Regions from separate parts of the Paenibacillus sp. FSL L8-0708 genome, predicted to be linked through region 2. Evidence: predicted binding sites of a transcription regulator. Region 2 holds the regulator's gene; the other holds the start of a gene.

Region 1 (15,286 bases), 6.9 Mb from region 2:
GGTGCCTTTCTGGCTGGCGGATCGGTTAATAATCCGGAAGGCTCCTCCTACCATTTGGAGATTTCCTCGATGTATGAGGAACATTGTAAAGCATTAGTGGATCTGGCTGGGGAATTCCACCTAAACGCACGCTGTATTGAACGTAAAAAAGGGTTCATTCTTTACATTAAAGAAGGCGAGAAGATTATTGAATTCTTAAGTTTGATTGGAGCGCATCAGGCGCTGTTCAAATTTGAGGATGTAAGAATTATGCGCGATATGCGTAATTCCGTGAATCGGATCGTGAACTGCGAGACCGCAAATCTCAACAAAACTATAAGTGCTGCGGTGCGGCAGATTGAAAATATCAAGCTGTTGCAGCGAGAAATGGGACTGGAGAATTTGCCGGATAAACTGCGTGAAGTAGCAGAAATTCGAATGGCGCATCCAGATATCAACCTCAAGGAGGTTGGTGAAATGCTCAAAGGTACAGTCAGTAAGTCGGGAGTAAATCATCGGCTTCGTAAGATTGATGAGCTGGCGGACAAGGTTCGAGGCGGCTAATTACTTTTTTTCTAGTGTGGTTTACGTTATAATGATATAATAATATAAAATTAATGTGAAACTTTTGGGGAGAACTCAATTAGGGGGTAAGCGTTTCATGACAAAGCACCCGGTAGTTGTTCGGTTGAAGACAGGGCTTCATGCCCGACCGGCAGCATTGTTTGTGCAAGAAGCTAACAAGTTTTCGTCGGAGATTTTCGTGGAAAAAGATGATAAAAAAGTAAATGCTAAAAGTATTATGGGGATTATGAGCCTCGCTATCAGTTCCGGCACGGAGATTTACATTAGCGCGGACGGTGCGGATGCCGATCAAGCTGTAAACGCTTTGACAAGTCTGGTCAGCAAAGAAGAGCTTGAGAACCAATAATAGGAAGACAACATCGTTTCTGCTAGGAAGACTTTATTTATCGCATGACCAAAAGCCCTTCGGGGCTTTTTTTAATACCAAAAAATAGATGGAGAACGTGCAACATTTACCAAAATGACTCGTCTAGAGGATAATAACAAATCACAAGAAATGAAAGGGGCTGGCAAATATGAAAGGTTTATTGAAGAAAATTGGTTCAGTGATGATTGTAGGGAGTTTGTTAATTGGAGGGATCAGCATGAGTGGTGTTTTCCAAGGTCCTGCAAAGGCTTACGCAGATGAAGTGCAGAAAAATGTCGTTAGTGTAGTAGGTAAAGGCGAATTGTCCCTCAAGCCGGATATCGTATACTTGTCCATCGGTGTGGATACTACGGCCACAACTGCGCAAGAAGCGCAGAAGACCAATGCCGCTAAAATTCAGAAGATTATGACTTTACTGAAGAATACTTGGAAAATTGCAGATAAAGATATTCAAAGCACGCAGTTTTATGTGCAACCCAATTATAGTTACAGCGAAAAAGAAGGACAGCAAGTGAAGGGGTACAACGCCAATCATACGCTGTTAGTGTCTTATAGAGATCTGACCAAGGTTGGTGAATTGCTGGACGCTGCATCTGCGGCAGGGGCGAATAATATCGGAAATGCACGTTTTTCTGTGGAAGATACTTCTGCATTTGAAGCTCAGGTGATTGAAAAAGCGATGGCGAATGCAGATGTTAAAGCAGGGGCTATTGCTAAGGCAGCTAAACGCAGCTTGGGTCAAGTGATCACGGTCAGCCAAAATGATGGCGATATCACTCCGGTTTATTTTGAACAGAATCTAAAAATGAATATGGCTGCAGCAGATGCTGGTGCAAGTACATCCGTGCAACCCGGAGTAGTTAAAGTTACAACTCAGCTGAGCGTAATGTATGAATTGAAATAGTATCAGAACAAGGTGAATGCAGAGAGGAGAGGTGATCTTCCACTAGTAATAGTGGGGGGGCCTCTTTTTTTGTGTAAGTTCTCTACGATTCTGTTTAATAAATTGGAAAGGAGAGGAAAAATAAGATGATGAATATTATTTCAAAAGAATCAGCACGCAAATGGGGCATAGGTCTGATGTCAGCAGGTTTATTGTTTGGTGGAGGTCTGCTGCCCAGCGAAACGGGTTATGCAGCAGCTAGTAAAACGGAGAATAAAACTATTGAATCGCGTATCGTTTTAAAGGCAAACGGGATAAATTCGTTGCAGGAAGGTATTTTGAAGGAAGGACAGGCCTGGATTCCCCTAACTTTTATGCGAGGTGTGTTGGGATTACCGCTTGTGTATGATAAGAAGGAAAATGCGTACATGATTGGAAAAGGATCGGCCAAGGCCAAGTTGATGTTATCCAGCTACGGTACTTCTGTGTGGGTGAACAACTATTTCATTCGAGAGTATGAAGGGAAGTTAATTAATAATCGCCTCTATGTTCCATCAGGATTGTTAAATGATTATATGGGTTATAAGGTAGATTGGAGTCGGGCCGCCAGTAGGCTGAATGTGGTGAACAGACCGCAGAACGCGCTGACGGTAACCACGGAAACTTATGCTAAAGATCGGGCAGAAGCTTTTATTCAGCTTGATTATCCGAAGATCAGTGGATTGGGCAACTCCAGTGCGCAACAAGCTATTAATAATACTTTGAAGGAAAGTGTTATGAAATTCGCGGCGGGTGCAGAACAGGATATCTCCGATCGAGATGGAGCAGAGCCCAAATACACCTATGATTCAGGTTATGTAGTGACCTACAATCAGAATGGTGTGATCAGCATAGTGATGCATCAGTATAGTGATACGGGCGGCGCCCATGGAATGACTAACCGTGAAGCCTTCACCTTCTCGCTTAAGGATGGTAAACGTCTACTGTTGGGCGACCTGTTTGGAGCTAATCCAAACTACAAAAAACAGCTGAATGCAAAGCTGAGCAAGCTGCTGAAGGCAGAGGATAGTTATTTGGGAGGATTCAACGGATTGAATACGGAGAAATATTTCTATCTGAAGGACGACAAGGTTGTTCTGTTCTTCCAATTATATGAGTACACAGCGTATGCTGCAGGCTTCCCTGAGTATACTTTTAGTTTCAAAGAGCTTTTGCCGGATGGCAGTAGCCCGTTTGCTGGCATGAAATAAATGGAAATGCGTCGTCTCCGCTAATGTCGGCACAAGACATCTCCCCCTTACCAGAGTTGTCTCTTGTTCATATGCTAAAGGGAGTAACTAGTTTATGAACGGGGGAGAGCTATGGGCTACCAATATACTGCAATTGGCGATTCCTTGACGACTGGATTTGGTGCTCTGCCAGGTAACGGTTTTGTACCGGTGTACCGTAGAATGGCAGAAGGGAGACTGCGGACTACTGTAGCCTCTACGAATTTAGGCGTGAACGGAATGACTACTTCAGAGCTGGAGCAGCGGCTGCGCGGAAATTCCATGATGCGTGAGGCCGTTCGAGTAGCCGATATCATCACTGTGTCTATCGGTGGTAATGATTTGATTCACGCGGCCAAATCAGCAGCAAGACAGCAAGGCAACTTATCCGCAGAACTGCGCAGATCGCTTCAGGAATGCAAACAAAATTTCTCTGCAATTATGAATATCCTTATACAATTGAAGGCGAGGACGCGTAGACCTTTTATCATTAGAATTGTGGGATTATATAACCCCTATCCTCAGGTGGTTGGTGCGACAGAGTGGGTCAGGCAGTTTAATCAATACGCAGCACAGTACAGCAGCCGAGTATGTGGATTTGCTTCGATTTACAGTGAGTTCGCAGGAAATGAGAGAGGGCTGTTATCCATTGATCATTTGCATCCGAATGGCCGGGGTTATCGCGTAATTGCCGAGAAGCTGGATGCGCTAGGTTATGGCGGGCTGGCTTAATTGGATTTAGGTCTTCTATAAAATATAAAGAGGCTGTGCTCTAACCATAACGGATAGAGCACAGCCTCTTTATATTTTTACTTTATAGCTTACACACCGCTAGGCAATGTCTTCTCGATTACTTTATCTACGATACCGTATTCAGCCGCGTCTGCAGCAGTCATGAAGTAGTCGCGATCTGTATCCTTCTCAATACGTTCTAGAGGTTGACCCGTACGTTCTGCTAGAATACGGTTCAGCTTATCGCGCAATTTGAGGATGCGGCGGGCACGGATTTCAATGTCCGTTGCTTGACCTTGAGCACCACCCAGAGGCTGGTGGATCATAATCTCGCTGTTAGGCAGTGCGAAGCGTTTGCCTTTGGCGCCAGCGTTTAGCAGGAAAGCTCCCATGGAAGCTGCCATACCCACACAAATGGTGGAAACGTCTGGTTTAATGTACTGCATTGTATCAAAAATAGCCATACCTGCAGTAATGGAACCGCCTGGACTATTCACGTAGAGGTGAATGTCCTTGTCAGGATCTTCGGCAGCTAAGAACAGCATTTGTGCGATGATAGAATTGGCTACCACGTCATTAACCTCCGTTCCAAGGAAAATGATGCGGTCCTTCAGCAGGCGGGAATAGATGTCATAAGCGCGCTCGCCGCGGTTGCTCTGTTCTACTACCATAGGAATATAACTCACGTGGAAAACCTCCTTGATATTGGTTCTTTAAATGTATTCATTTTTACTCTTGCCGTATTACCCACATGATAAACAAATTCAAACAAAAAGTCAAAGAAAGTCAAACTTATATTCAAAAAAAAGAGCCGACAAGCGGCTCTTTGGTTAAGTAGTAGTATAGGCACTACTAAATTATGTGCAAAAATGAAATTAATGGCGCGCCCGCCAAGAATCGAACTTGGATCTCAGGCTTCGGAGGCCTACGTCATATCCATTGGACCACGGGCGCAACAAAAATGATTATAATACAATTTTTACACAATTGCAATGTAATATTAATACTGGACAAGCGCTCTAGGGACAGGCATCTGGCGCTATATCTTTTTCTGACCTTATTAATGTATAAGAAGACAAGCGCTTGAGAATTCTACTCTCGGAAGACTTGCGCTTCGAGCAATATTTGGTTAGAATATGGGTGGGACTTAAAAAGTTTACCCGGGACGTTTTGAGACCATGAACAAGGGAATAGAGGAAGACGAAGTTGCAGGAGTGAAAGTATGCGTAATTTATTAGATATCCAAAAGCAGCTTCTGCCTGATCTCATGGAAACCCTTAAGAGACGGTACACGATTCTTCATCAGATCATGCTGTCCGATATTATTGGGCGCAGAACGCTAGCCGCTTCGCTAGATATGACTGAGCGGGTACTGCGTGCCGAGACGGATCTTCTGAAATCGCAAGGGCTTATTGAGATCGAGAGTGTTGGCATGCGCATTAGCGCTGCTGGACGTAGACTGCTTGATTTGCTAGAGCCGGTTGTTAAGAGCCTATTTGGTCTGGATGAGCTGGAAGAGAAAATTCGAGCAACGTATGGTCTGGATAAAGTTATTGTAGTACCGGGTGATTGTGAGTCATCGCCGTTCACCAAACGAGAGCTTGGCCGAGCGGGTGCGAAAGCGCTGCTGAGTATACTTCGCGCAGATGATACAGTTGCCGTCACAGGTGGATCGACGCTTGCCGATATGGCTGATCAACTGGCACCGCCGTTGTCCCTTTCCTATAAGAACGCTTGGTTTGTTCCGGCGCGTGGAGGATTAGGAGAGAGTATGGAGATTCAAGCCAACACGATTGCCTCAACCATGGCAAAGCGGGTTGGAGCCAACTACCGGTTGTTGCATGTCCCTGATTTGCTTAGCGGGGATGCATACCAATCGCTGGCACTTGACTCTAATATTGGAGAGATTGTACAAACCATCCGTAGTTCGCGTATTATTGTACATGGGATTGGGGATGCCATTGAAATGACCCGCCGCCGCAAACTGGACGAGGCTACAGTCTCGGAAATCCAGGGTGAAGGGGCAGTGGCCGAATCTTTTGGCTATTATTTCAATGAAGAGGGTCAGGTTGTCCATACCATGCTTACGATGGGTCTACGTCTAGAAGATATTATTCGGACAGAGAAAGTCATCGGTATTGCAGGAGGCAAACCCAAGGCCAAAGCCATTCATGCCATGCTGCGTTTCGGGCAGGAGAATATTCTCGTCACGGACGAGGCTGCTGCAGTAGAAATAGGCAAGGAAATTGACAATCAACTACAGCTATCTTCGTAGTTTTTAGATTGCAGGCAATAACATACTTCTTGCATCATACTTAACATTGTTGTCATGACAGACCTCACCGTCTGTTTTGAATAAATAAAACGAATTCTAGGAGGAACTATTCAATGAGTGTAAAAGTTGGAATTAACGGTTTTGGACGTATTGGACGCCTTGCTTTCCGCCGTATTCAAAATGTAGAAGGTATCGAAGTGGTAGCAATCAACGACTTGACTGACGCTAAGATGCTTGCTCATTTGCTTAAATATGATACAACTCAAGGTAAATTCCAAGGTGATGTTGAAGTGCATGATGGCTTCTTCAAAGTCAATGGTAAAGAAGTTAAGGTTCTTGCTAACCGCAACCCTGAAGAATTGCCATGGGGCGACCTAGGCGTTGATATCGTACTTGAGTGCACAGGTTTCTTCACAACTAAAGAAGCAGCTGAAAAACACTTGAAAGGTGGAGCTAAGAAAGTAGTTATCTCCGCTCCAGCTACTGGCGACATGAAAACTGTCGTTTACAACGTTAACGATGACATTCTTGATGGTACTGAGACTGTTATTTCCGGCGCATCTTGCACAACTAACTGCCTAGCTCCAATGGCAAAAGTACTGAACGACAAGTTCGGTATCGTTGAAGGCTTGATGACTACAATTCATGCTTACACTGGCGACCAAAACACTTTGGATGCTCCACATGCTAAAGGTGACTTCAGACGCGCTCGTGCAGCAGCTGAGAACATCATTCCTAACACTACTGGTGCTGCTAAAGCAATCGGTCTGGTTATTCCAGAACTTAAAGGTAAATTGGATGGTGCAGCTCAACGTGTTCCAGTTGCAACTGGTTCCCTGACTGAACTTGTAACTGTTCTTGATAAGAGCGTTACTGTTGAAGAAATCAACGCAGCAATGAAAGCAGCTTCCGATCCAGACACTTATGGTTACACTGAAGATGAAATCGTATCTTCCGACATCAAAGGTATGACTTTCGGATCCCTGTTCGATGCTACACAAACTAAAGTATTGACTGTTGGCGACAAACAACTGGTTAAAACTGTTGCTTGGTATGACAATGAAATGTCCTACACTGCACAATTGGTTCGTACTTTGGAGAAATTCGCTAAAATCGCTAAGTAATTGACTTGATATAAGCAACATCTATAGAGCGGAAACAGAAATTCCTTGTTTCCGCTCTTTCTAAATGTATTTCTTGTTTCCTGCTAGAAACAATTTTGGGTGTGGAGGAATTAATCATGAACAAAAAAAGCGTCCGTGATGTAGAAGTAAAGGGTAAGCGCGTATTTGTACGCGTGGATTTCAACGTACCTGTAGAAGACGGTAAAATTACTGATGATACTCGTATTCGCGAAACACTTCCAACCATTAAATATTTGATCGGGAACGGTGCAAAGATCATTCTTGCGAGTCATATGGGTCGTCCTAAAGGCGAATTCGTAGATTCCATGCGTTTGACTACTGCTGCTGAACGTCTGTCCGAGCTCCTTGGCAAACCAGTAGCTAAAGCTGACGAAGCAATTGGCGAAGCTGTAAAAGCAAAAATCGCTGAGCTAGGCGAAGGCGACGTACTTGTACTTGAGAATGTTCGCTTCTACCCAGGTGAAGAGAAAAACGATCCTGAACTGGCTAAACAATTCGCTGAATTGGCTGATTTGTTTGTTAATGATGCGTTTGGTGCGGCTCACCGTGCACATGCATCGACAGAAGGTATCGCTCATTTCTTACCAGCTGTATCCGGTCTTTTGATGGAGAAAGAATTGTCCGTTCTTGGTAAAGCTCTTTCTAACCCAGAACGTCCTTTCACTGCGATCATCGGTGGTTCGAAAGTTAAAGACAAGATTGATGTTATTGATAACTTGTTGTCTTTGGCTGATAACGTCCTGATCGGCGGTGGATTGTCTTATACATTCACTAAAGCACAAGGCTTTGAAATCGGTAAATCACTAGTAGACAACGACAAACTTGACGTTGCTCTTGGATTCATCGAAAAAGCAAAAGCACTTGGTAAAAACTTCATGCTTCCTGTTGATGTTGTTGTTGCTGATAAATTTGGTGCTGACGCTAACACTAAGATCGTTGATTACAATGAAATCCCAGAAGGTTGGGAAGGACTTGATATCGGACCTAAGACTCGTGAACTTTATGCCGATATTATCAAGAACTCCAAGCTGGTTGTCTGGAATGGACCTATGGGCGTATTCGAAATCGATAAATTCGCTGAAGGTACACTTGCAGTAGCAAAAGCTTGTGCAACTACTGAAGGTTACACTGTTATTGGTGGCGGAGATTCCGCAGCAGCAGCAGAGAAATTCCACCTGGCTGATCAAATGGATCATATCTCCACTGGTGGCGGTGCATCCCTTGAGTTCATGGAAGGCAAGGCGCTTCCTGGCGTAGAAGCACTGAACGATAAGTAAGACCTAAGAAGGAGGCAACATAAGTCATGAGAACACCTATTATTGCAGGTAACTGGAAAATGTTCAAAACAGTTCCTGAAGCAGAAAGCTTTATTGCTGAAATTAAAGGCAAAGCAGAAGTAGAAGGCGTTGAGACTGTAATCTGCGCTCCATTTACTAACCTGCCTGCACTTGTAGCAGCTGCAAAAGGTACTGACATCAAGATTGGTGCACAAAACCTACACTTTGAAGATAACGGTGCTTACACAGGCGAGATCAGTGGTGTAATGCTAAGTGATCTTGGTGTGGACTATGTTATCATTGGCCACTCTGAGCGTCGTGCTTATTTTGGCGAAACGGATGAAATCGTGAATAAGAAAATGCATGCTGCATTCCGTCACGGAATTACTCCTATCGTATGTGTTGGCGAAAAGCTCGAAGAGCGTGAAGCTGATCAAACTAAAGCAGTATGTAAAGTACAAACTGAAGCTGCATTCCAAGGTCTTAGTGCCGAGCAAGCAGCAAAAGTTGTTATTGCATACGAACCTATCTGGGCTATTGGCACAGGTAAATCTTCCACTTCCCAAGATGCTAACGAAGTTATTGCTTACATCCGCAGTCTTGTAAAAGATCTGTATGATGCAGCAACAGCTGAAGCTGTTCGTATTCAATACGGCGGCAGCGTGAAGCCTGAGAATGTAACTGAGTACATGGGCCAAAGCGACATCGATGGTGCGCTTGTTGGCGGTGCCAGCTTACAACCGGATTCCTTCGTTCAATTGGTTGAGGGGGCGAAGTAAGATGTCAGCTCCAAAACCCGTAGCTTTGATTATCATGGATGGTTTTGGTTTGCGTGGAACGACAGAAGGTAATGCCGTTGCTCAAGCCAACAAACCTAACTATGACCGTTACCTGAAACAATATCCTAACACTACACTCACTGCTTGCGGTGAAGCTGTAGGCCTTCCGGAAGGGCAAATGGGCAACTCCGAAGTAGGGCATTTGAATATTGGTGCAGGCCGGATCGTTTATCAGGATTTGACTCGTATCGATAAATCGATTCGCGAAGGTGAGTTCTTCGATAACGAAACCCTGGTTAGCGCAGTTAGAAATGCTAAGAACAGTGGCAAAAAGCTTCACCTTTACGCGCTTGTATCCGACGGAGGGGTACATAGCCATATTAACCACTTGTTTGCTATGCTTGACCTTGCTAAAAAAGAAGATATGCATGAAGTGTATATCCATGCTTTTATGGACGGTCGTGACGTAGCTCCTGATAGTGGGAAGAAGTTTGTCCAAGATCTAGTAGCTAAAATCGAAGAGGTTGGCGTGGGTACAATTGCAACGGTGTCCGGACGTTATTACGCAATGGATCGTGATAAACGTTGGGAACGTGTAGAGAAAGCCTACCGTGCTATGGTTTATGGTGAAGGCCCTAAATACACGGATGCTGTGCAAGCCATCACTTCATCTTATGAAAACTCGGTATTTGATGAATTCGTTGAACCTAGTGTAATTGTAAACAGTGAAGGCAAACCTGTAACGGCAGTAGAGAGCGGCGATTCCGTCGTATTCCTCAACTTCCGTCCTGACCGTGCTATTCAATTGTCACAAGTGTTCACGAATCAAGATTTCCGCGGTTTCGATCGTGGTCCTTTGTTCCCGCAAAACCTGCACTTCGTATGCCTAACTACTTTCAGCGAAACGGTACAAGGTTATGTAGCCTATTCACCGAAGAACCTGGATAACACATTGGGTGAAGTGCTTGTTCAACAAAACAAGAAGCAACTGCGCATCGCGGAAACTGAGAAATATCCGCATGTAACCTTCTTCTTCAGCGGTGGACGTGACGAGGAGCTTCCTGGTGAAACTCGGATCTTAATCAACTCTCCTAAAGTGGCGACCTATGATCTTCAACCTGAGATGAGCGCATACGAAGTGGCTGCAGCCTGCGTAGCGGAAATCGAAGCGGAAAGACAGGATGCTATCATTCTTAACTTTGCCAATCCTGATATGGTTGGACACTCCGGCATGCTGGAACCAACAATCAAGGCTGTAGAAGTGACGGATGAGTGTGTAGGTAAAGTAGTGGATGCGGTTGTTGCCAAAGGTGGCGTTGCCATTATTATCGCTGACCATGGTAATGCAGATATGGTATTTGACGAGAACGGTCGCCCGTTCACTGCTCATACAACCAATCCTGTTCCGTTCATCGTGACTACTGAGAATGTTGTATTACGTGAATCCGGTATTCTTGCAGACGTAGCACCAACAATCCTAGATTTGATGGGACTTCCGCAACCTGCGGAAATGACCGGACAATCCATGATTGCTAGCCGTAAGTAAGGTAAGGTATAACGCCTTTGATTTTAAGCTATACAAGTAAGACCAAAACAATGTTAAAAGGAGATTAACTTACATGACTATTATTTCTGATGTATATGCTCGCGAAGTCCTTGACTCCCGTGGTAACCCTACTGTAGAGGTTGACGTTTATCTGGAATCCGGTGCTAAAGGCCGCGCTATCGTTCCTTCCGGCGCTTCCACTGGTGCTCACGAAGCTGTAGAACTTCGTGATGGCGACAAATCCCGTTACATGGGTAAAGGCGTTCTGAAAGCTGTTGAGAACGTAAATGAAATCATCGCTCCAGAAGTTATCGGTATGGACGCTCTTGACCAAGTGGGCATCGACAAATTGATGATTACTTTGGACGGAACTCCTAACAAAGGCAAATTGGGCGCTAACGCAATCCTAGCTGTATCCATGGCAGTAGCTCGTGCAGCTGCAGCAGCTTTGGATATTCCTTTGTACGTATACCTGGGCGGATTCAACGCTAAAACTCTTCCAGTACCAATGATGAACATCATCAATGGTGGTGAGCATGCGGACAACAACATCGACGTTCAAGAGTTCATGGTTCTTCCTGTAGGAGCTCCAAGCTTCAAAGAAGCTCTTCGCACAGGTGCTGAAATCTTCCACAACTTGAAATCCGTACTTCAATCCAAAGGCTTGAACACAGCTGTAGGTGACGAAGGTGGTTTCGCACCGAACCTTGGTTCGAATGAAGAAGCAATCACTACAATCATCGAAGCTATTGAAAAAGCTGGTTACAAACCAGGTGTTGACGTATTCTTGGGTATGGACGTTGCTTCCACTGAGTTCTACAAAGACGGTAAATACACCCTTGCTGGCGAAGGTAAATCTTACACTTCCGCTGAGTATGTTGACCTTCTTGCTTCATGGGTTGAAAAATATCCTATCATCACAATCGAAGACGGTATGTCCGAAGACGACTGGGATGGCTGGAAATTGCTTACTGAAAAATTGGGCGATAAAGTCCAATTGGTTGGTGACGACTTGTTCGTTACTAACACTGAGCGTCTTGCAACAGGTATCGAAAAAGGTATCGGTAACTCCATCTTGGTTAAGGTTAACCAAATTGGTACATTGACTGAAACTTTTGATGCTATCGAAATGGCTAAACGTGCTGGTTACACAGCAGTTATCTCCCACCGTTCCGGTGAATCCGAAGATAGCACAATCGCTGACATCGCTGTTGCGACTAATGCTGGTCAAATCAAAACAGGTGCTCCTTCCCGTACAGACCGTGTTGCTAAATACAACCAATTGCTTCGCATCGAAGATGAGTTGGGTGAATTGGCTCAATACAACGGCCTGAAATCCTTCTACAACCTTAAAAGATAATCTGCTTTTATAGCAGACTTCGAAGACCCGCCGTTATGGCGGGTCTTTTTTATGATTTGAAGAAGATAGACTTTAATAGGTTTATCCTTATCTTGCAAGAAAAGCTACGACTTAACAGTCTAAGCTGTTGTATTACCGACAGCGCTATGATAAAATAAGAATACTGTTTATGTATCGTGATAACCTAAATTACCATAGATAGTGATGCTTAGGCGTAGGAGGTGGAAGTGAATGGATATCTTTTTGAAAGTTGTGCTCCTGATTTTTTCCGTCGGTCTTATTGCGGTCGTTCTTCTGCAAAAGGGGAAAAGCGCGGGTCTTTCCGGTGCCATCTCTGGCGGTGCTGAGCATCTCTTTGGTAAAACAAAAGCTCGTGGTATGGAGCTTGTACTACAACGTGTAACTGTTGGACTTGCTGCTGGTTTCTTCATCATGGCGATTCTAGCTGCTATTCTAATCGACTAAAAGATCTACCGTAAGCCCTCGCTCTGTTCTAAATGGAATAGAGCGGAGGCTTTTTTGTTATATTAAAAGGAGTTAAAAAGCACCTAAGGGTGCTTTTCTTTTCATATTCGCAAAGAAAAAGGCTGGATCGATAGGAAGTAAATCTGAAATTGGCATGGATGTATTTCAGCAGTTAAAGGAAATTTTGTACTGTGTTAACCTTTGGATGACAGTAACAGGGATGCGCAGGATTGATTTCGTGTATACTAGGGTATGAAGTAGTAAAGGTAAAATTTACTTGGCATTACTGCAGGGCAGGACAAGATATACATATTTGCCAGCGGCTTGAAGCCGCGGAGGGCTGGGGTGACGAACATGATAACACAAGAAATATTACTCGATTTCATGCGGGAAACTGCATATAAACCAATGACTTATGAAGAGCTGGTGAGTCATTTTGCTCTAGAGGATAGTGAAGGGTTTAAAAAGTTCGAGGAGCTGCTGATTGAATTAGAGCAGGATGGAAGAATTGTATTGACCCGTACTGCACGTTATGGCGTGCCGGAACGGATGGATTTGCTGCGTGGACGTTTACAAGCACATGCGAAGGGTTTTGCTTTTTTAATCCCGGATGATCGTGATCATCCTGACGTATATATCCATGCAAATGATCTTAAGGGAGCTATGAATGGCGATATCGTTCTGATTCGTATTACCTCTAAAAGTCCGTCCGGCGGACGTATGGAAGGCGAAGTAGTACGTATTGTAAAACGTGGCGTGTTGCAGACGGTAGGTGTTTTTCAAAACCTGGAGACCTATGGCTTTGTGCTGCCTGATGATAAGCGGATTAATCGTGATATTTTCATTCCGAAGCAATCCTTTAAAGGTGCTGTAGATGGTCAAAAGGTCGTTGTGCGTATTGTGAGTTATCCGGAAGGCCGAGCAGCGGCAGAGGGTGAAATTATTGAAATTCTCGGACATAAGGATGATCCGGGTGTTGATATTCTTTCCATTATCCGCAAACATCAATTGCCTGAAGCATTTCCAGCTGAAGTGATGGATGAAGCCGATAGTGCTCCTGATTCAATTACAGAAGAGGAGATTGCGGAGCAAGGAAGACGCGACCTGCGAGGGCTGAACATTGTTACGATTGATGGCGAAGATGCTAAGGATTTGGATGATGCGGTAAACGTACAGCGCTTGGAGAATGGACATTACAAGCTGGGCGTCCATATAGCAGACGTAGGTTATTATGTGCGTGAAGGCTCTGAGCTGGATAAAGAAGCCTATGACCGCGGTTGTAGTGTGTATTTGGTAGACCGGGTTATTCCGATGTTGCCGCACCGTCTATCGAACGGGATTTGCAGCTTGAATCCACAGGTAGACCGGTTAACAATGTCCTGTGAAATGGAATTTAACGAGCAAATGAAGGTTGTGAAGCACGATGTCTTTACGAGCGTGATTCGCACCAAAGAGAGAATGACTTACTCCAATGTTCGTAAAATTCTCGAAGATGAAGATCCAGAGCTGCTGGAACGTTATAGTCCACTAATTGATGATTTCCGCCTCATGAAAGAATTGGCGATGAAGCTGCGCGATGCGCGGATGCGCCGGGGTGCGGTTGATTTTGATTTTGAAGAGAGCAAAATCATCGTCGACGAGAACGGCAAGGCTGTAGATATCGTGAAGCGCGAACGTTCTGTAGCGGAGCAGATTATCGAGGAGTTTATGCTGGCGGCAAATGAAACGGTTGCTGAGCATTTCCACTGGTTGAAGGTTCCGTTCCTTTACCGGATTCACGAAGATCCAGATCCAGAGAAGCTGCAGAATTTCATGGCTTTTGCGGCCAATTTCGGATATCACGTCAAGGGCCGTGGCAATTCGGTTCATCCACGTGCTTTGCAGGATCTGTTGGAGCAAATCCAAGGCACGAAGGAACAGACGGTCATCAGTACGATGATGCTGCGTTCCATGAAGCAGGCAAAGTATGATGCGGAGAGCACGGGCCATTTCGGACTGGCTGCGGAATACTATTCTCACTTTACTTCTCCAATTCGCCGGTACCCCGATCTGGTCATTCACCGCGTAATGCGTGAAGTGATTGAGAATGGAGGGGCACTGACCCAGAAACGGCATGATTATTTGTCTAGCCGGATGCCTGACATTGCTCAGCAGTCCTCGGAACGCGAGCGTGTGGCGGTAGAAGCTGAACGCGATACGGAGCAACTGAAGAAAGCAGAATACATGCAGGATAAAGTAGGCGAGGAATTCGAGGCTATGGTCAGCAGTGTGACCAGCTTCGGAATGTTCATCGAGCTGGATAATACCGTCGAAGGTCTTATTCGTCTCAGTGCAATGAGCGACGATTATTATCACTTCGACGAAGGTCATATGGCGCTTATTGGCGAGCGCACATCGCGTGTGTTCCGCATTGGTGACGAGGTGAAGATCCGAGTTGCCAAAGTAAATATGGATGACCACACGATCGATTTCGAGTTGGTCGACATGAAGCCACGCGCGCCAGGTGAGCACCGCGGCGGTGGCTTTGCAGGCGGCCGCGGAGGCAAGGGCGGCCGTTCGGGTGGCGGCTTCATTAAGCCGGCCGGGGGCAAAGGCGCCGCGGGCAAGGGACGCGGCGGTAAAGGC
Region 2 (15,286 bases):
GGTGAAGTCGTAACAAGGTAGCCGTATCGGAAGGTGCGGCTGGATCACCTCCTTTCTATGGAGAATCGTTCTCTGCAATGAGAACATTCAAATCGGAAGTTTAACTTCCACAACCAATTAACGTGTATCCATTTGTTCGGTTTTGATGGAATTTGCGGGGCCATAGCTCAGCTGGGAGAGCGCCTGCCTTGCAAGCAGGAGGTCAGCGGTTCGATCCCGCTTGGCTCCACCAACAAACTTCATCTATTTGTTATGTCTATACACTTGATCCTTGAAAACTGGATACCGAAACGAATTTGCGTTTTAGAACATCTTTTAGCAACTTGTGTAAACAAGTAAATGTTATTAGTGAGATGATTCCAAAGAGAATGTCATCGTATGATATTTTCCTGCGGAAAAATCAAGGTTAAGCTAATAAGAGCACACGGAGGATGCCTAGGCGCCAGGAGCCGACGAAGGACGTGGCGAACAACGAAACTGCCTCGGGGAGCTGTAAGCAAGCTTTGATCCGGGGGTGTCCGAATGGGGAAACCCAGCTGTGGTAATTCGCAGTTACTCATTTCTGAATACATAGGAAATGTAGAGGCAGACCAGGGGAACTGAAACATCTAAGTACCCTGAGGAAGAGAAAACAATAGTGATTCCGTCAGTAGCGGCGAGCGAACGCGGAACAGCCTAAACCTAAGAGCTTGCTCTTAGGGGTTGTGGGACGTCTCACATGGAGTTACAAAGGAATATGGTAGGTGAAGAGGTCTGGAAAGGCCCGCGATAGAGGTAAAAGCCCTGTAACCTAAACTGTATTCTCTCCGAGACGGATCCCGAGTAGTGCGGGGCACGTGAAACCCCGTATGAATCCAGCAGGACCATCTGCTAAGGCTAAATACTACCTGGCGACCGATAGTGAAACAGTACCGTGAGGGAAAGGTGAAAAGCACCCCGGAAGGGGAGTGAAATAGAACCTGAAACCGTGTGCTTACAAAAAGTCAGAGCCCTATTAATGGGTGATGGCGTGCCTTTTGTAGAATGAACCGGCGAGTTACGTTTAACATGCAAGGTTAAGCCGAGAAGGTGGAGCCGCAGCGAAAGCGAGTCTGAATAGGGCGAATTAGTATGTGGACGTAGACCCGAAACCGTGTGATCTACCCCTGTCCAGGGTGAAGGTGCGGTAACACGCACTGGAGGCCCGAACCCACGTACGTTGAAAAGTGCGGGGATGAGGTGGGGGTAGCGGAGAAATTCCAATCGAACTCGGAGATAGCTGGTTCTCCCCGAAATAGCTTTAGGGCTAGCCTCGGTATAAGAGTAGTGGAGGTAGAGCACTGATTGGGTGCGGGGTCCGCAAGGATTACCAAGCTCAGTCAAACTCCGAATGCCATATACTTATTGCCGGGAGTCAGACAGTGAGTGCTAAGATCCATTGTCAAAAGGGAAACAGCCCAGACCATCAGCTAAGGTCCCCAAGTGTGTGTTAAGTGGGAAAGGATGTGGAGTTGCACAGACAACCAGGATGTTGGCTTAGAAGCAGCCACCATTGAAAGAGTGCGTAATAGCTCACTGGTCGAGTGACTCTGCGCCGAAAATGTAACGGGGCTAAACACACCACCGAAGCTATGGCTAGATGCTTTGCATCTGGGGTAGGGGAGCGTTGTGTAGGGGTTGAAGGTGTACTGAAAAGAGCGCTGGACACTACACAAGTGAGAATGCCGGTATGAGTAACGAAAAGATCAGTGAGAATCTGATCCGCCGAAAGCCCAAGGTTTCCTGAGGAAGGCTCGTCCGCTCAGGGTAAGTCGGGACCTAAGGCGAGGCCGAAAGGCGTAGTCGAAGGACAACAGTTTGAAATTACTGTACCACCGTAATCCGCTATGAGCGATGGGGTGACGCAGGAGGGTAGTGACGCGGACTGATGGATGTCCGTCTAAGCAGTGAGGCTGATGTGTAGGCAAATCCGCACATCGTTAAGGCTGGGCTGTGATGGGGAGCGAAAATTGTAGTAGCGAAGGTCATGATCTCACACTGCCAAGAAAAGCCTCTAGCCAGGAGAAGGTGCCCGTACCGCAAACCGACACAGGTAGGCGAGAAGAGAATTCTAAGGCGCGCGGAAGAACTCTCGTTAAGGAACTCGGCAAAATGACCCCGTAACTTCGGGAGAAGGGGTGCCCCGGTAGTGTGAATAGCACGAGGGGGCCGCAGTGAAAAGGCCCAAGCGACTGTTTAGCAAAAACACAGGTCTGTGCGAAGCCGCAAGGCGAAGTATACGGGCTGACGCCTGCCCGGTGCTGGAAGGTTAAGGGGAGTGGTTAGGGGTAACCCGAAGCTATGAACCGAAGCCCCAGTAAACGGCGGCCGTAACTATAACGGTCCTAAGGTAGCGAAATTCCTTGTCAGGTAAATTCTGACCCGCACGAATGGCGTAACGACTTGGGCGCTGTCTCAACGAGAGATCCGGTGAAATTTTAATACCTGTGAAGATGCAGGTTACCCGCGACAAGACGGAAAGACCCCATGGAGCTTTACTGCAGCTTGATATTGAATTTGGGTACGATCTGTACAGGATAGGTGGGAGCCGTAGAAATCGGAGCGCAAGCTTCGGTGGAGGCGCCGTTGGGATACCACCCTGATCGTATCTAGGTTCTAACCTAGTGCCCTTACCGGGTACGGGGACCGTGTCAGGCGGGCAGTTTGACTGGGGCGGTCGCCTCCTAAAGAGTAACGGAGGCGTTCCAAGGTTCCCTCAGAATGGTTGGAAATCATTCGCAGAGTGCAAAGGCATAAGGGAGCTTGACTGCGAGACCTACAAGTCGAGCAGGGACGAAAGTCGGACTTAGTGATCCGGTGGTACCGCATGGAAGGGCCATCGCTCAACGGATAAAAGCTACCCTGGGGATAACAGGCTTATCTCCCCCAAGAGTCCACATCGACGGGGAGGTTTGGCACCTCGATGTCGGCTCATCGCATCCTGGGGCTGAAGTAGGTCCCAAGGGTTGGGCTGTTCGCCCATTAAAGCGGTACGCGAGCTGGGTTCAGAACGTCGTGAGACAGTTCGGTCCCTATCTGTCGTGGGCGCAGGAAATTTGAGAGGAGCTGTCCTTAGTACGAGAGGACCGGGATGGACGTACCGCTGGTGCACCAGTTGTTCCGCCAGGAGCATGGCTGGGTAGCTACGTACGGACGGGATAAGCGCTGAAAGCATCTAAGCGTGAAGCCCCCCTCAAGATGAGATTTCCCAATTAGTAAGACCCCTTGAAGACGACGAGGTAGATAGGTTGGAGGTGGAAGTGCAGCAATGCATGGAGCTGACCAATACTAATCGGTCGAGGGCTTATCCTATATGTAGAATGCAGATTCGTTTCGGATTCAGTTTTCAGGCATCAAGCCTGTAACACGCTTAGAAATTCATTGTCACTTCTGGTGATGAACCGAATTTCACGCGGCAGCGTCTGTTTCACAGATGCATGTTTGGTGGCGATAGCGGAGGGGTTCCACGCGTACCCATCCCGAACACGACCGTTAAGCCCTCCAGCGCCGATGGTACTTGGACCGAAGGGTCCTGGGAGAGTAGGACGTTGCCAAGCACAAATAGACCACTGTTGATAACTCGACAGTGGCTTTTTTGCGTCTATTATAGATTGTGGAAAACTTGTGGATAATTCATTGGAATTTGCAGAAAACTTACGCACATGTGGATAGATGATTAAAAGGCAAAAAATCACCAAATGGTGTGGATTAAGTACATATTTATGTAGATCTGTCAACAGAAAACCTAAGTAATACACGGGTTGCTGTGGATATAGTCATATTTATGTGGATAGAGGGATTAATAAGTGGATAATTATTTTAACTTGAATAGAACAAGATTACAAGACTATTTTTAAAACTGCCTAAGGCTGTGGATAACTAAAAAAAGTTCGAAAAATATCCTTATAATTCGCACACAATAAACTCTCTTGTTATACTAACCATAAAAGTAAATTCATAAATGATGAGGTGAGTTTTGTGGATATCAGACAGTTGCACTCAGAAGAGTTTGATCTAAGCATGGATTTATCTGAATATGCTTTTCAATACAAGCTGCCCAGTGAGAAAAGGGCGAATGCTAAGGAAAGATTTAAAGCAGAACGCGTATGGGGTGCTTTTGAAGAAGGTACTTTGGAAGCTAAACTTACTCTTCTTCCGTTCGAAGTGTACATACAAGGTAGATTAGTACCTATGGGAGGGCTCGCAGGGGTAGCGACATGGCCAGAGAATCGCAGACAGGGGCATGTGGCAAAGCTCCTGGCGCATACGCTGCAAACGATGAATGAGGCGGGGCAGACATTATCTTTTCTGCATCCGTTCCTGATCCCCTTTTATCGCAAATTTGGTTGGGAAGTTTATTGTGAATATAAGAAATACTCCATTCCTGTTGCCAGGTTCCCCAAGAAGGTTGAAGTTGAGGGCAAGGTAAGACGTGGTGTTATAGATATCGAAGTATTGGACAACTTATACAATCGTTTTGCAGTTAGATATAACGGAACACTTAAGCGTGATTTGGACTGGTGGGAGAGCTCTGTTCTGGATGATGAAGGTCAGACTGCGGTATTTTATTCACAGCTTGGGGAACCTGAAGGATACGTACTATATAAGATAGAAAATAGAGAGCTGGTCATTGATGAATTTGTGTTTTTGAACGAACAGGCCCGGCAGGGGCTGTGGACATTTCTTGCGAATCACGATTCGATGGTGACCGGTGCATCGCTAAAACTGGTGCCATCCGATGATATGTTACCCTTTTTGCTGCCTGATCCGCGTATAGAGCAGGAGAATTATCCTTATTTTATGGCGCGTATTGTTAATGCTAAAGCATTCGTGGAGAGTTATTCTTTTAAGCGTCACAACAGTCAGAAGAAACAGGTTATCTATATTGAAGATAAATATGCCCCATGGAATGACGGGTTGTGGGAATGGACTGTCTCCGAAAAGGGAGCAGCAGCTTTCTTGCGTATAGAGGGTGAACGGGATGCAGCTGACTTAAGCTGTGATATTGGTACGCTGACGATTCTAATGTTTGGATATAAACGCCCGGCAGAGCTGGCTCGTTATGGACGTGTGACTGGTAATCCGAGGGCTCTGGAATGGCTCGAAGAAATCATACCGCAAGCTGAAACTGCACTTTTTGATCATTTTTAGAAAATAATTAGGCTCTCCCCTTCGAAAGATGCTGGGAGAGTTCTTTATTTCCGAATACATTCGCTGAAAAAAGTGAAAAATAAGAGAATCCTCTTGGAATTAGCACAGAATATGTTATAATATTAAAAAGTCAAAGAAAGTCAAAGTCAACGCACCTGATGACATACAGTGCGATCCTCTGAATTTGTGAAGTTTTCTTCAGACTTATATGAATGAAGTTCACTAATGAATGTCATTAAGGATGCGGGCGCAAGCGATATTATGAAGCTTTAAAGAGCACTGGAGGATGAGTGATGCGCAATATCTCTGATATTATTGAACAATATCTGAAGAATATTTTGCATGAAAGTCCCGAAGGTACGGTGGAAATCCAGCGAAATGACCTGGCGGACCAGTTCTCATGCGTACCGTCACAGATCAATTATGTTATTAGTACACGCTTTACACTGGAAAAAGGCTATGTGGTGGAAAGTAAGCGTGGTGGCGGGGGATATATTCGTATTCAACGTTTTGAATTGCCGCCCAACGTGGCACTGCATGCCCATTTAAACCATACTATAGGTGGCGGGATAGATCAGAACGCTGCCGAAGGGTTGATTTATCAACTGGAGGAAGCTGGTTTTCTAAGCAAGCGTGAGGCGTGTCTTATGCGCGCTGCTGTTTCTCGGGATTGCCTAACGGTTAAGATTCCATATCGGGATGAGATTCGGGCCAAGATTATGAAGGCGATGTTAATCTCTTTGTTAGGCAAATAATTGTCAATCATAAGGGAGGGGCTTTCGCTTATGCAATGTCAGGAATGTGGCGTCAAGCCAGCAACACTCCATTTCACCAAGATCGTGAATGGAGAGAAGACAGAATTTCATATCTGCGAGAGCTGTGCGCGGGAGAAGGGTGAACTGATCCCGGGAACTGCTGGAGGATTCTCCATTCACAGCTTGCTGTCCGGTCTGCTTGATCTTGAAGGGGCGGGTAAGGAAAAGACGGCTGCTACGAAGACTACGCAGAGTCTGCAATGTGAGAATTGTGGAATGACGTACTCGCAGTTTAGCAAATTGGGTCGTTTTGGCTGCAGCTCCTGTTATAAATATTTTAACAGTGCACTGGACCCGCTCTTTAAACGGGTGCATGGCAGCACTTCGCATGTAGGCAAGATTCCTAAACGTGCTGGAGCACAAATTGTGTTCAAGCGGCAAATTGATGAATTGAAGCTGGAATTACAGCAAAGTATCGCACAGGAGGAATTCGAAACTGCGGCAGAGCTGCGGGATCAAATTCGCCAACTTGAAAAAGAAATGGCACAAGAGTAAAGTCTTTGATATATAGGGGGGATATGACATGTCAAGTCTCCGATTTACTGAACAAGCGCTTAGTGATTGGATGCGCTCGGGAGGCAGTCACTCCGAGATTGTAATTAGCAGCCGTATGCGTATTGCACGTAATTTAGAGCATCTTCCATTCCCTATGCTTGCTTCCTTAGAGCAATCGGAAGAAGTATTAGAGCTGCTGGCCCCTGTGTTTCATGGGGAAACTGCTGCCGTATTCGGATCTTTTCAACTGATAAAGCTTGCTGAAGTGAATGAACTGGATAAAAAGGTATTGGTCGAGAAACATCTCATCAGTCCTAATCTGGCTAATGATTCACGTGGCGCAGCTGTGATATTAAATGAAGATGAGTCGGTCAGCATCATGATTAACGAAGAAGACCATCTGCGGATCCAATGTCTGTTCCCGGGTCTTCAGGTAAGAGAAGCATGGGAACGTGCGACAGCCATCGATGATATCTTCGAATCGGCTGTGAATTACGCTTTTGATGATAAAAGAGGATACTTGACCAGTTGTCCCACCAATGTGGGTACAGGGCTGCGTGCCTCAGTAATGCTGCATTTGCCAGCACTAGTAATGACCCAACAGATCAATCGCATATTGTCAGCAGTGAACCAAGTGGGATTGACTGTAAGAGGAATTTATGGTGAGGGCAGCGAAGCAGTAGGGAACATCTTTCAAATTTCCAATCAGATTACTCTCGGTCAAACAGAAAGTGAAATCATCGAGAACCTTCACAGTGTAGTCACCCAGATTATAGAGCATGAACGAAATGCCCGTGAAAGGCTGCTTGTAGATTCCGCTTTAAGAATTACAGACCGAGTGAAAAGATCTTATGGGATTTTGTGTTACGCTGCTCTAATGGAGCTTAAAGAATCCGCACAACGGCTGTCTGATGTGAGACTTGGGGTTGACCTTGGTATACTGGAAGGCCCTTCGATTTCCGTGCTTAATGAGCTTAACGTTAAGACACAGCCAGGATTTCTGCAAAAAATGTTCGGTGACGAGATGAACGCCACTGAACGGGATATGTATCGGGCGAAACTGCTCCGAGAAACACTGGGAACACAACATTAATATAGATATTTATTATTCATGGAGGTGCAGGAGATATGATGTTTGGAAGATTTACGGAACGCGCACAAAAAGTGCTAGCGCTAGCGCAGGAAGAAGCTGTTCGTTTAGGACACAACAATATTGGCACAGAACATATTTTGCTAGGACTTATTCGTGAAGGAGACGGCATTGCTGCTAAAGCATTAATCGCTTTGGGTCTGGGTCTTGAGAAAATCCAGGACGAAGTGGAGACACTGATTGGCAGAGGCCAAGAACAACCTACGAACATTGCTTATACTCCTCGCGCCAAAAAAGTAATCGAGTTGTCGATGGACGAAGCCCGCAAGCTGGGACATACGTATGTCGGCACTGAGCATATTCTGCTAGGACTTATTCGTGAAGGAGAAGGTGTCGCGGCTCGTGTGCTTAATAACCTAGGCATCAGCTTGAACAAAGCTCGTCAGCAAGTGCTTCAGCTTCTGGGAAGCAGCGAGGCTGCATCCAGTCATAGCGGAACACCTGCTAATGTCAGCACACCGACTCTAGACGGTCTAGCACGCGATTTGACGGCTTATGCCAAGGATGGCAACCTGGATCCAGTTATCGGTCGCAGCAAGGAAATTGAACGTGTTATTCAGGTGCTGAGCCGCCGGACGAAGAACAACCCGGTGTTGATAGGTGAACCTGGGGTTGGTAAAACAGCTATTGCTGAAGGCTTGGCCCAAAAGATCATTAATAATGAAATTCCAGAAACACTGCGCGACAAACGCGTAATGACGCTCGATATGGGATCGGTAGTGGCTGGTACTAAATATCGCGGTGAGTTTGAAGACCGCCTCAAGAAAATCATGGATGAGATTCGCCAAGCGGGGAATATCGTACTCTTTATCGATGAGCTTCATACGCTGATCGGTGCTGGTGGCGCAGAAGGTGCTATTGATGCTTCCAACATTCTTAAGCCGGCTTTAGCCCGCGGAGAACTTCAGTGCATCGGTGCGACTACGCTGGATGAATATCGTAAATATATTGAAAAAGATGCAGCTTTGGAGCGCCGTTTCCAACCCATTACGGTGGATCAGCCATCTCCAGAAGAAGCGGTACAAATTCTATTTGGACTTCGCGATCGTTATGAAGCACATCACCGTGTGAAAATTACGGATGAAGCTATCGTGGAAGCTGTAAAGCTGTCTGATCGTTACATTCCGGATCGTTTCCTGCCGGATAAAGCCATTGACCTTATCGATGAAGCAGGGTCTAAAGTAAGGCTTCACTCTTACACTATCCCGCCAAATCTGAAGGAACTAGAAATGCGCTTGGATGATATCCGCAAGGAGAAGGATTCTGCTGTTCAGAGCCAAGAGTTTGAGAAAGCGGCTGCCCTGCGTGATACGGAGCAAAAAATCCGTGAAGAGCTTGATACGACTAAGAACCAGTGGAAAGAAAAACAAGGACGTACCGATTCTGAAGTTACACCTGAAGATATCGCACAGGTTGTTGCAAGCTGGACGGGAATCCCTGTAAGCAAGCTGAAGGAAGAAGAGACCGACCGTCTGCTTAACATGGAAGCTCTGCTGCATGAACGAGTGATTGGTCAGGACGAAGCTGTTAAGGCTGTCAGCCGGGCATTGCGCCGGGCGCGTGCGGGTCTTAAAGATCCAAAACGTCCAATGGGCTCCTTTATCTTCCTCGGTCCTACGGGTGTAGGTAAAACTGAGTTGGCACGTGCGCTTGCTGAAGCCATGTTCGGCGATGAGAATGCGGTCATCCGTATTGATATGTCGGAATACATGGAGAAGCACTCCACGTCCCGTTTAGTTGGTGCCCCTCCTGGATATGTCGGCTATGAAGAAGGCGGCCAATTAACAGAGAAGGTACGTCGTAAACCATACTCGGTAGTACTGCTTGATGAAATTGAAAAAGCACATCCGGAAGTATTCAACATTTTGCTGCAAGTGCTTGAAGATGGTCGCCTTACCGACTCCAAAGGCCGGGTAGTTGACTTCCGCAATACACTTATCATTCTGACCTCTAACGTAGGCGCACAGGCAATCAAGAAGAATTCAACGCTTGGATTCACGGCTGTGCAGGATGCAGGAGCAGAATACGGCAATATGAAGGGCAAGGTTATGGAAGAGCTCAAAAAGAGCTTCCGTCCAGAGTTCTTGAACCGGATCGACGAAATCATCGTCTTCCACTCACTCGATGAGAAACATATCGCTGAGATCGTTACGTTGATGTCTGATGAGCTGCGTAAGCGCCTGCGTGAATATGATGTTGATTTCGTACTCACGGATGCAGCGAAGGCCTTCTTGGCTAAAGAAGGTTATGACCCAGCCTTCGGTGCACGTCCATTGCGTCGGGCAATTCAGAAGCATATTGAAGACCGTCTTTCTGAGGAATTGTTGAGAGGAAATATCCAAAAGGGTGATTCCCTCAATATTGATGAGGTCGGCGGAGAACTTGTGGTGACTAAAGTGGACGCTCCAGTAGCGCCAGCGCTTGAAAAAGAAGTAGAATCCGAATAAAATAAACAAGGCTTTCGCTCCTTATTTATAGAGGAGCGGAAGCTTTTTTTATTGGAAATAGATCAATTTAAAATATACATTTAATGCAAATACCGAATGACCTTTCGTTAAAGGGGTAGAAATGGTAAACTTTCATTAGAAGAAAATGATCCGAATTGTAAACAGTTCGGACCGTAAGGAGAACAAATGGCTAAAGCAAAAACAAAATTTTTTTGCACCGACTGTGGATACGAATCGCCAAAATGGTTCGGGAAATGCCCAGGGTGCCAGGCTTGGAACTCCATGGTGGAGGAAACGGAAAGCGTAGTCAAAACACAGGGAATGAATGCCCCTATTTTTCATAGTAAAGAAAAGGCACAGTCGATCATAAGTATAGAAAGTGACAAGGAACCGCGCATACTGACAGGTATAGGTGAGCTTAACCGTGTTCTCGGTGGGGGGATCGTACCAGGATCGCTGGTACTAGTAGGGGGAGACCCAGGAATCGGTAAATCTACGCTCTTATTACAGACCTCGCACGCCCTTACAACACAGGGATTGCGAGTACTGTATATCTCGGGCGAAGAATCGGTAAGGCAAACTAAGCTGCGCGCGGATCGCCTCGATGCGTTGTCAACGGAGCTTTATGTACTATGTGAGACAAATATGGAAAGCATAGAAGAAGCGATCGAACAAATCCAGCCACAATTTCTTGTCATCGATTCTATTCAGACCGTATTTATGCCAGAAGTAACGAGTGCGCCAGGCAGCGTGACCCAGGTTCGGGAATGTACGACAAGATTTATGCGTATCGCTAAGATTCGTGGAATTGCAACAGTTCTCGTTGGTCATGTTACCAAGGAAGGGGCTATTGCTGGACCACGGATGCTTGAACATATGGTGGACTGCGTGCTGTATTTTGAGGGTGAGCGGCATCATACGTATAGACTTTTGCGGGCTGTAAAAAACCGCTTTGGCTCTACGAATGAAATCGGCATTTTCGAAATGGGTGAAGCGGGGCTTACCGAAGTAGAGAATCCATCGGAGCTCTTTTTATCGGAACGTCCGCTTGGCGTGGCTGGTTCTACTGTGGTGGCAAGTATGGAGGGAACTAGACCTGTGCTTGTAGAACTTCAGGCACTTGTTGCTGCCACCCACTTCCCTTCCCCACGGCGAATGTGCACAGGCATGGATCACCAGCGGATGGCACTTATTATCGCTGTACTCGAGAAACGGATGGGCATGTTCCTGCAAAATCAGGATGCATACCTGAATGTTGCCGGGGGAGTAAAGCTGGATGAACCGGCGATTGATCTAGCTGTAGCTATTAGTATCGCCTCCAGTTTTCGTGATATTTCAACAAAACCTTACGACGTTTTCTTCGGAGAAGTAGGACTTACCGGTGAGGTAAGAGGCGTTTCGCGCGCGGAAATGCGCGTTAAGGAGGCCGCAAAGCTTGGCTTCCGGCGGGTGATTATGCCTGAAAAGAGCATGAAGGGATGGAAGCACCCGCAAGATATCCAGATTATTGGCGTCAGTACCGTAGCAGATGCACTATCGGTCGCGTTAGATTAGGGGGCACAGGGATATGAAAGAATATAACCAATTAGAGAATATGAATGATCTGCTCAGACTGGCGGCACCGGGTACACCTTTTCGGGAAGGTTTGGAGAATGTGCTGCGCGCTAAGACAGGGGCACTTATTGTCGTAGGGTACAGTCCTGAGGTGATGGACGTAGTGGATGGCGGATTCTCCATTAACTGCGATTTTTCGCCCAATTATTTATATGAGCTAGCTAAAATGGACGGAGCTATTATTCTAAGTGAGGATTTAAAGCGTATATTGTATGCTAATACACAACTTATACCGGATTCCTCTATCTCATCCATCGAGACGGGGATCCGTCACCGCACCGCGGAGCGGGTAGCGAAGCAAACGGGTAAGCTGGTGGTTTCCATTTCACAACGCCGCAATATCATCACGCTTTATCAAGGCTCGATACGTTATGCACTCAAAGAGATCGGGGCTATTTTGGCAAAGGCTAACCAAGCGATTCAGACACTCGAGAAGTATAAAGCAGTGCTCACGCAAGGACTGACGAATTTGTCAGCTTCAGAATATGAGGGCATTGTTACCGTTGCTGAAGTAGTGGGCGTTATCCAGCGTGTAGAGATGGTTTTGCGCATAAAAATGGAGATCAAACGCTATATCAACGAATTGGGCAACGAAGGACGCCTGATCAGCATGCAGATGGAAGAACTGGTTGGAAATACAGAGGAAGAAGCATGGCTTCTATACAGAGACTATGCTAAGGAAGAGCAGGAAGATAAAATCCGTGAAATTATCGCCGGTCTCAAACGGATAAGCGATGATGATCTGATGGATGATAACCATATTGCCCGTATACTGGGTTATTCCTCTACGGCAATTACCTCTGAAGAAGTGGTGACTCCACGTGGTTATCGCCTGCTTAACAAAATTCCGCGGCTTCCGAATGTGATCATTCACAATCTGGTGGAGCGGTTTGAAATGCTGCCTAATTTGATGTCCGCAAGCATAGCTGAATTGGATGAAGTGGACGGAATTGGGGAGGTGCGGGCCCGTAATATTCAGGATGGGCTCAAACGTTTACAGAAGCAAGTTCTTATTGACAGGCAAATGTAAATAACATACAATCACGTAATATTGGGGACGTTAAAGGCCAAAGTTAGAAAATTGAGGTGAAGAAATGATACAAAAATCAATTCCGAGTCTTTTTACGATAGGTAATTTGATGCTCGGAATGTTTGGTATCATGATGGCGTTTGACGGTAAGATTAGCATGGCCGCTATCATGGTTATTATTGCTATGCTGTTAGACGGCTTAGATGGTCGAGTAGCTCGCGCTCTAAAATGCGAAAGCGAATTTGGCAAGGAGTTGGACTCCTTATCTGATGTCGTTTCTTTCGGAGTCGCACCGGCCGTTATTTTGTACGTCTCAAGCCTGCAGGATTTGAACTCTGCATTAGGCTGGACAGTAACTGCGATTTTTCCGGTGTTTGGTGCTTTGCGCTTAGCCCGTTTTAATGTTCGTCCGGGGGTTCCGGGTTATTTTATCGGTTTGCCAATTCCTGCTGCAGGTGGTGTACTGGCCACATTAGCTCTTTTTAATAAAGATGTTTCGGCTCCGTTTATGATCGTTGCTACACTGCTCTTATCCTATTTGATGGTCAGCACTGTTAAATATCCTAATTTCAAAAAGATTGGATTGCCGAAAAAAGCGGTGGTTGGAGCGCCAGTGGTTATTGTTGTTGCAGTGGCTGTAGCTGTAGTGTTCCCAGAGCAAATCGCTAAGCTGATCTTTGTCTTACTTGGAATTTACGCATTATACGGCTTTAAGCAAAATATTGATCGGTTGACTGCCAGACGCCGTCATCGTCGTCGTAGCCGTTCAGAAGATAAAGTGTATCACTCCAAGAACGGTTAATCGGTCCATAAGGTAAGGTAACTGAATAAATTATGACCAAAGGTTTTGTCTTCCCTAGGGGATGGCAAAGCCTTTTTGCATTTCCAGCGCTACCCCAAGTTTATCGTCTTGAAAATTGGAACATACTGGTGAGGAATAGATCCATTTAGGATGAATAAAAAGGAGGTGCGTTAGGTTATGTGGAAAAAAGTGATTTTGTCTTTTGCCTTAATATGTGGTGCTTGGTCAGGTTTTTCGCTATACCATGCGCTCGAAAGAGGATTCCCCAAGGGGATGGAGAAGCTGGGTGAAAGCTTACCTGTAGAAGGAAGCATTTTATTTACGGTGCTGGGTGCCATTATTTTTTTGTTTGCGGGGTCTTTATGCGCGGAATGGGGAGGTTCAAAACTGCGGGAGGCGGTTCACTACTGTTCGCGTATTCCAATGAATGAATTAGCTGCAAGTGCAGCTGGGCTTACAGGGGGGCTTCTGTTATCTCTCCTGTTATACCCTGCAATGATCTGGCTTGGGAAAGCTGGGCAGCTGCTGCAAGTGCCAGCTACGTTAGCTTTTGGATATCTGGGGCTGCGGATCGGTTTGGAGAAAAAAGAGGAGCTTGCTGCGCTGTGGACATCTGGACGCTGGGGCCAAGCGGCTGAGCCGGAAGGCCGCGGGCTTGAGGAACATAAAATCCTCGACACAAGTGTTATTATCGATGGAAGAATCGCTGACATTTGTAAGACGGGATTTATTGAGGGAACCATTGTCATACCTGAATTCGTGCTTGAAGAGCTCCAGCATATTGCTGATTCTTCGGATTTGTTGAAGCGGAACCGGGGACGGCGTGGGCTTGATATACTCAATAAAATTCAAAAAGAGCTTGATGTGAAGGTATTGATCTATGAGGGAGATTTTGAAGAAATCTCTGAGGTTGACAGTAAGTTAGTGAAGTTAGCGAAGGTACTGCAAGGTAAAGTAGTCACTAATGATTTCAACTTAAATAAGGTTTGCGAATTGCAGGGTGTTTCCGTTCTGAATATTAACGATCTGGCGAATGCTGTGAAGCCTGTAGTGCTGCCTGGTGAGGAAATCGTAGTTCAGGTCATTAAGGATGGCAAAGAACATGGGCAAGGGGTAGCCTACTTAGACGATGGAACGATGATTGTTGTAGAAGGCGGACGTGAATATATCGGGACTACGATGGAGGTTCTGGTCACTAGCGTGCTGCAAACTTCGGCTGGCCGAATGATATTTGCTAAGCCAAAACTTTTGGAAAAAGCGCAATAAGTGAAGATAAAGTGTATGGGGACTGTCCTATGGGTTGGAAATGCCCGCCAAACACGTTATGATGGGATTATACGTGAAAGACAGGAGCCAGATTAATGTCAAACAGTGTGGGCGTCGTCATTGTGGCGGCAGGCAGAGGAACGCGAATGGGAACTGCGGAGAGCAAGCAATATTTGTTACTGCAGGGGAAGCCGATTATCGTTCATACGCTGGAGGTATTCCAGCAGCACGAATTGATCTCTGAAATCGTGCTCGTAACCGGTGAAGAGGATATTAAACGCTGCCGGGAATGGATACAGCTCTATAAGCTGGACAAGGTTAAGGCTATAGTAACTGGTGGATCTGAGCGTCAGCATTCCGTACATAAAGGGTTGTTGAAACTTACGACACAGTGGGTAATGGTACATGATGGTGTTCGTCCGTTTGTACAGCCAAATGAAATTGAGGCTTGCTACGAACGAGCGAAGCAGATGGGTGCTTCGGTTCTTGCTGTACCCG

Evidence for each region. Region 2 encodes CtsR, which represses protease genes until heat stress. Its sites were predicted from a motif close to ATGGTCAATAAAGGTCAAACA; they were not measured.
Region 1: the regulator CtsR is predicted to act here: its motif matches at 4,587-4,607, upstream of clpP (ATP-dependent Clp endopeptidase proteolytic subunit ClpP).

The regions. Positions count from the first base shown of each region.
Region 1 covers NZ_JBBPBC010000001.1:180,700-195,985, forward strand. The annotation lists gene whiA (DNA-binding protein WhiA) at 1-543, shown strand, start outside; gene NYE58_RS00890 (HPr family phosphocarrier protein) at 641-910, shown strand; gene NYE58_RS00895 (SIMPL domain-containing protein) at 1,080-1,835, shown strand; gene NYE58_RS00900 (PdaC/SigV domain-containing protein) at 1,961-3,064, shown strand; gene NYE58_RS00905 (GDSL-type esterase/lipase family protein) at 3,176-3,814, shown strand; gene clpP (ATP-dependent Clp endopeptidase proteolytic subunit ClpP) at 3,904-4,500, opposite strand; tRNA gene NYE58_RS00915 (tRNA-Arg) at 4,694-4,768, opposite strand; gene NYE58_RS00920 (sugar-binding transcriptional regulator) at 5,037-6,089, shown strand; gene gap (type I glyceraldehyde-3-phosphate dehydrogenase) at 6,203-7,213, shown strand; gene NYE58_RS00930 (phosphoglycerate kinase) at 7,330-8,511, shown strand; gene tpiA (triose-phosphate isomerase) at 8,538-9,290, shown strand; gene gpmI (2,3-bisphosphoglycerate-independent phosphoglycerate mutase) at 9,292-10,836, shown strand; gene eno (phosphopyruvate hydratase) at 10,910-12,196, shown strand; gene secG (preprotein translocase subunit SecG) at 12,428-12,661, shown strand; gene rnr (ribonuclease R) at 13,016-15,286, shown strand, end outside.
Region 2 covers NZ_JBBPBC010000001.1:7,050,641-7,065,926, reverse strand. The annotation lists rRNA gene NYE58_RS33315 (16S ribosomal RNA) at 1-55, shown strand, start outside; tRNA gene NYE58_RS33310 (tRNA-Ala) at 157-232, shown strand; rRNA gene NYE58_RS33305 (23S ribosomal RNA) at 405-3,330, shown strand; rRNA gene rrf (5S ribosomal RNA) at 3,459-3,575, shown strand; gene NYE58_RS33295 (GNAT family N-acetyltransferase) at 3,997-5,169, shown strand; gene NYE58_RS33290 (CtsR family transcriptional regulator) at 5,463-5,924, shown strand; gene NYE58_RS33285 (UvrB/UvrC motif-containing protein) at 5,955-6,479, shown strand; gene NYE58_RS33280 (protein arginine kinase) at 6,508-7,572, shown strand; gene clpC (ATP-dependent protease ATP-binding subunit ClpC) at 7,608-10,076, shown strand; gene radA (DNA repair protein RadA) at 10,263-11,630, shown strand; gene disA (DNA integrity scanning diadenylate cyclase DisA) at 11,644-12,720, shown strand; gene pssA (CDP-diacylglycerol--serine O-phosphatidyltransferase) at 12,785-13,522, shown strand; gene NYE58_RS33255 (PIN/TRAM domain-containing protein) at 13,700-14,788, shown strand; gene ispD (2-C-methyl-D-erythritol 4-phosphate cytidylyltransferase) at 14,884-15,286, shown strand, end outside.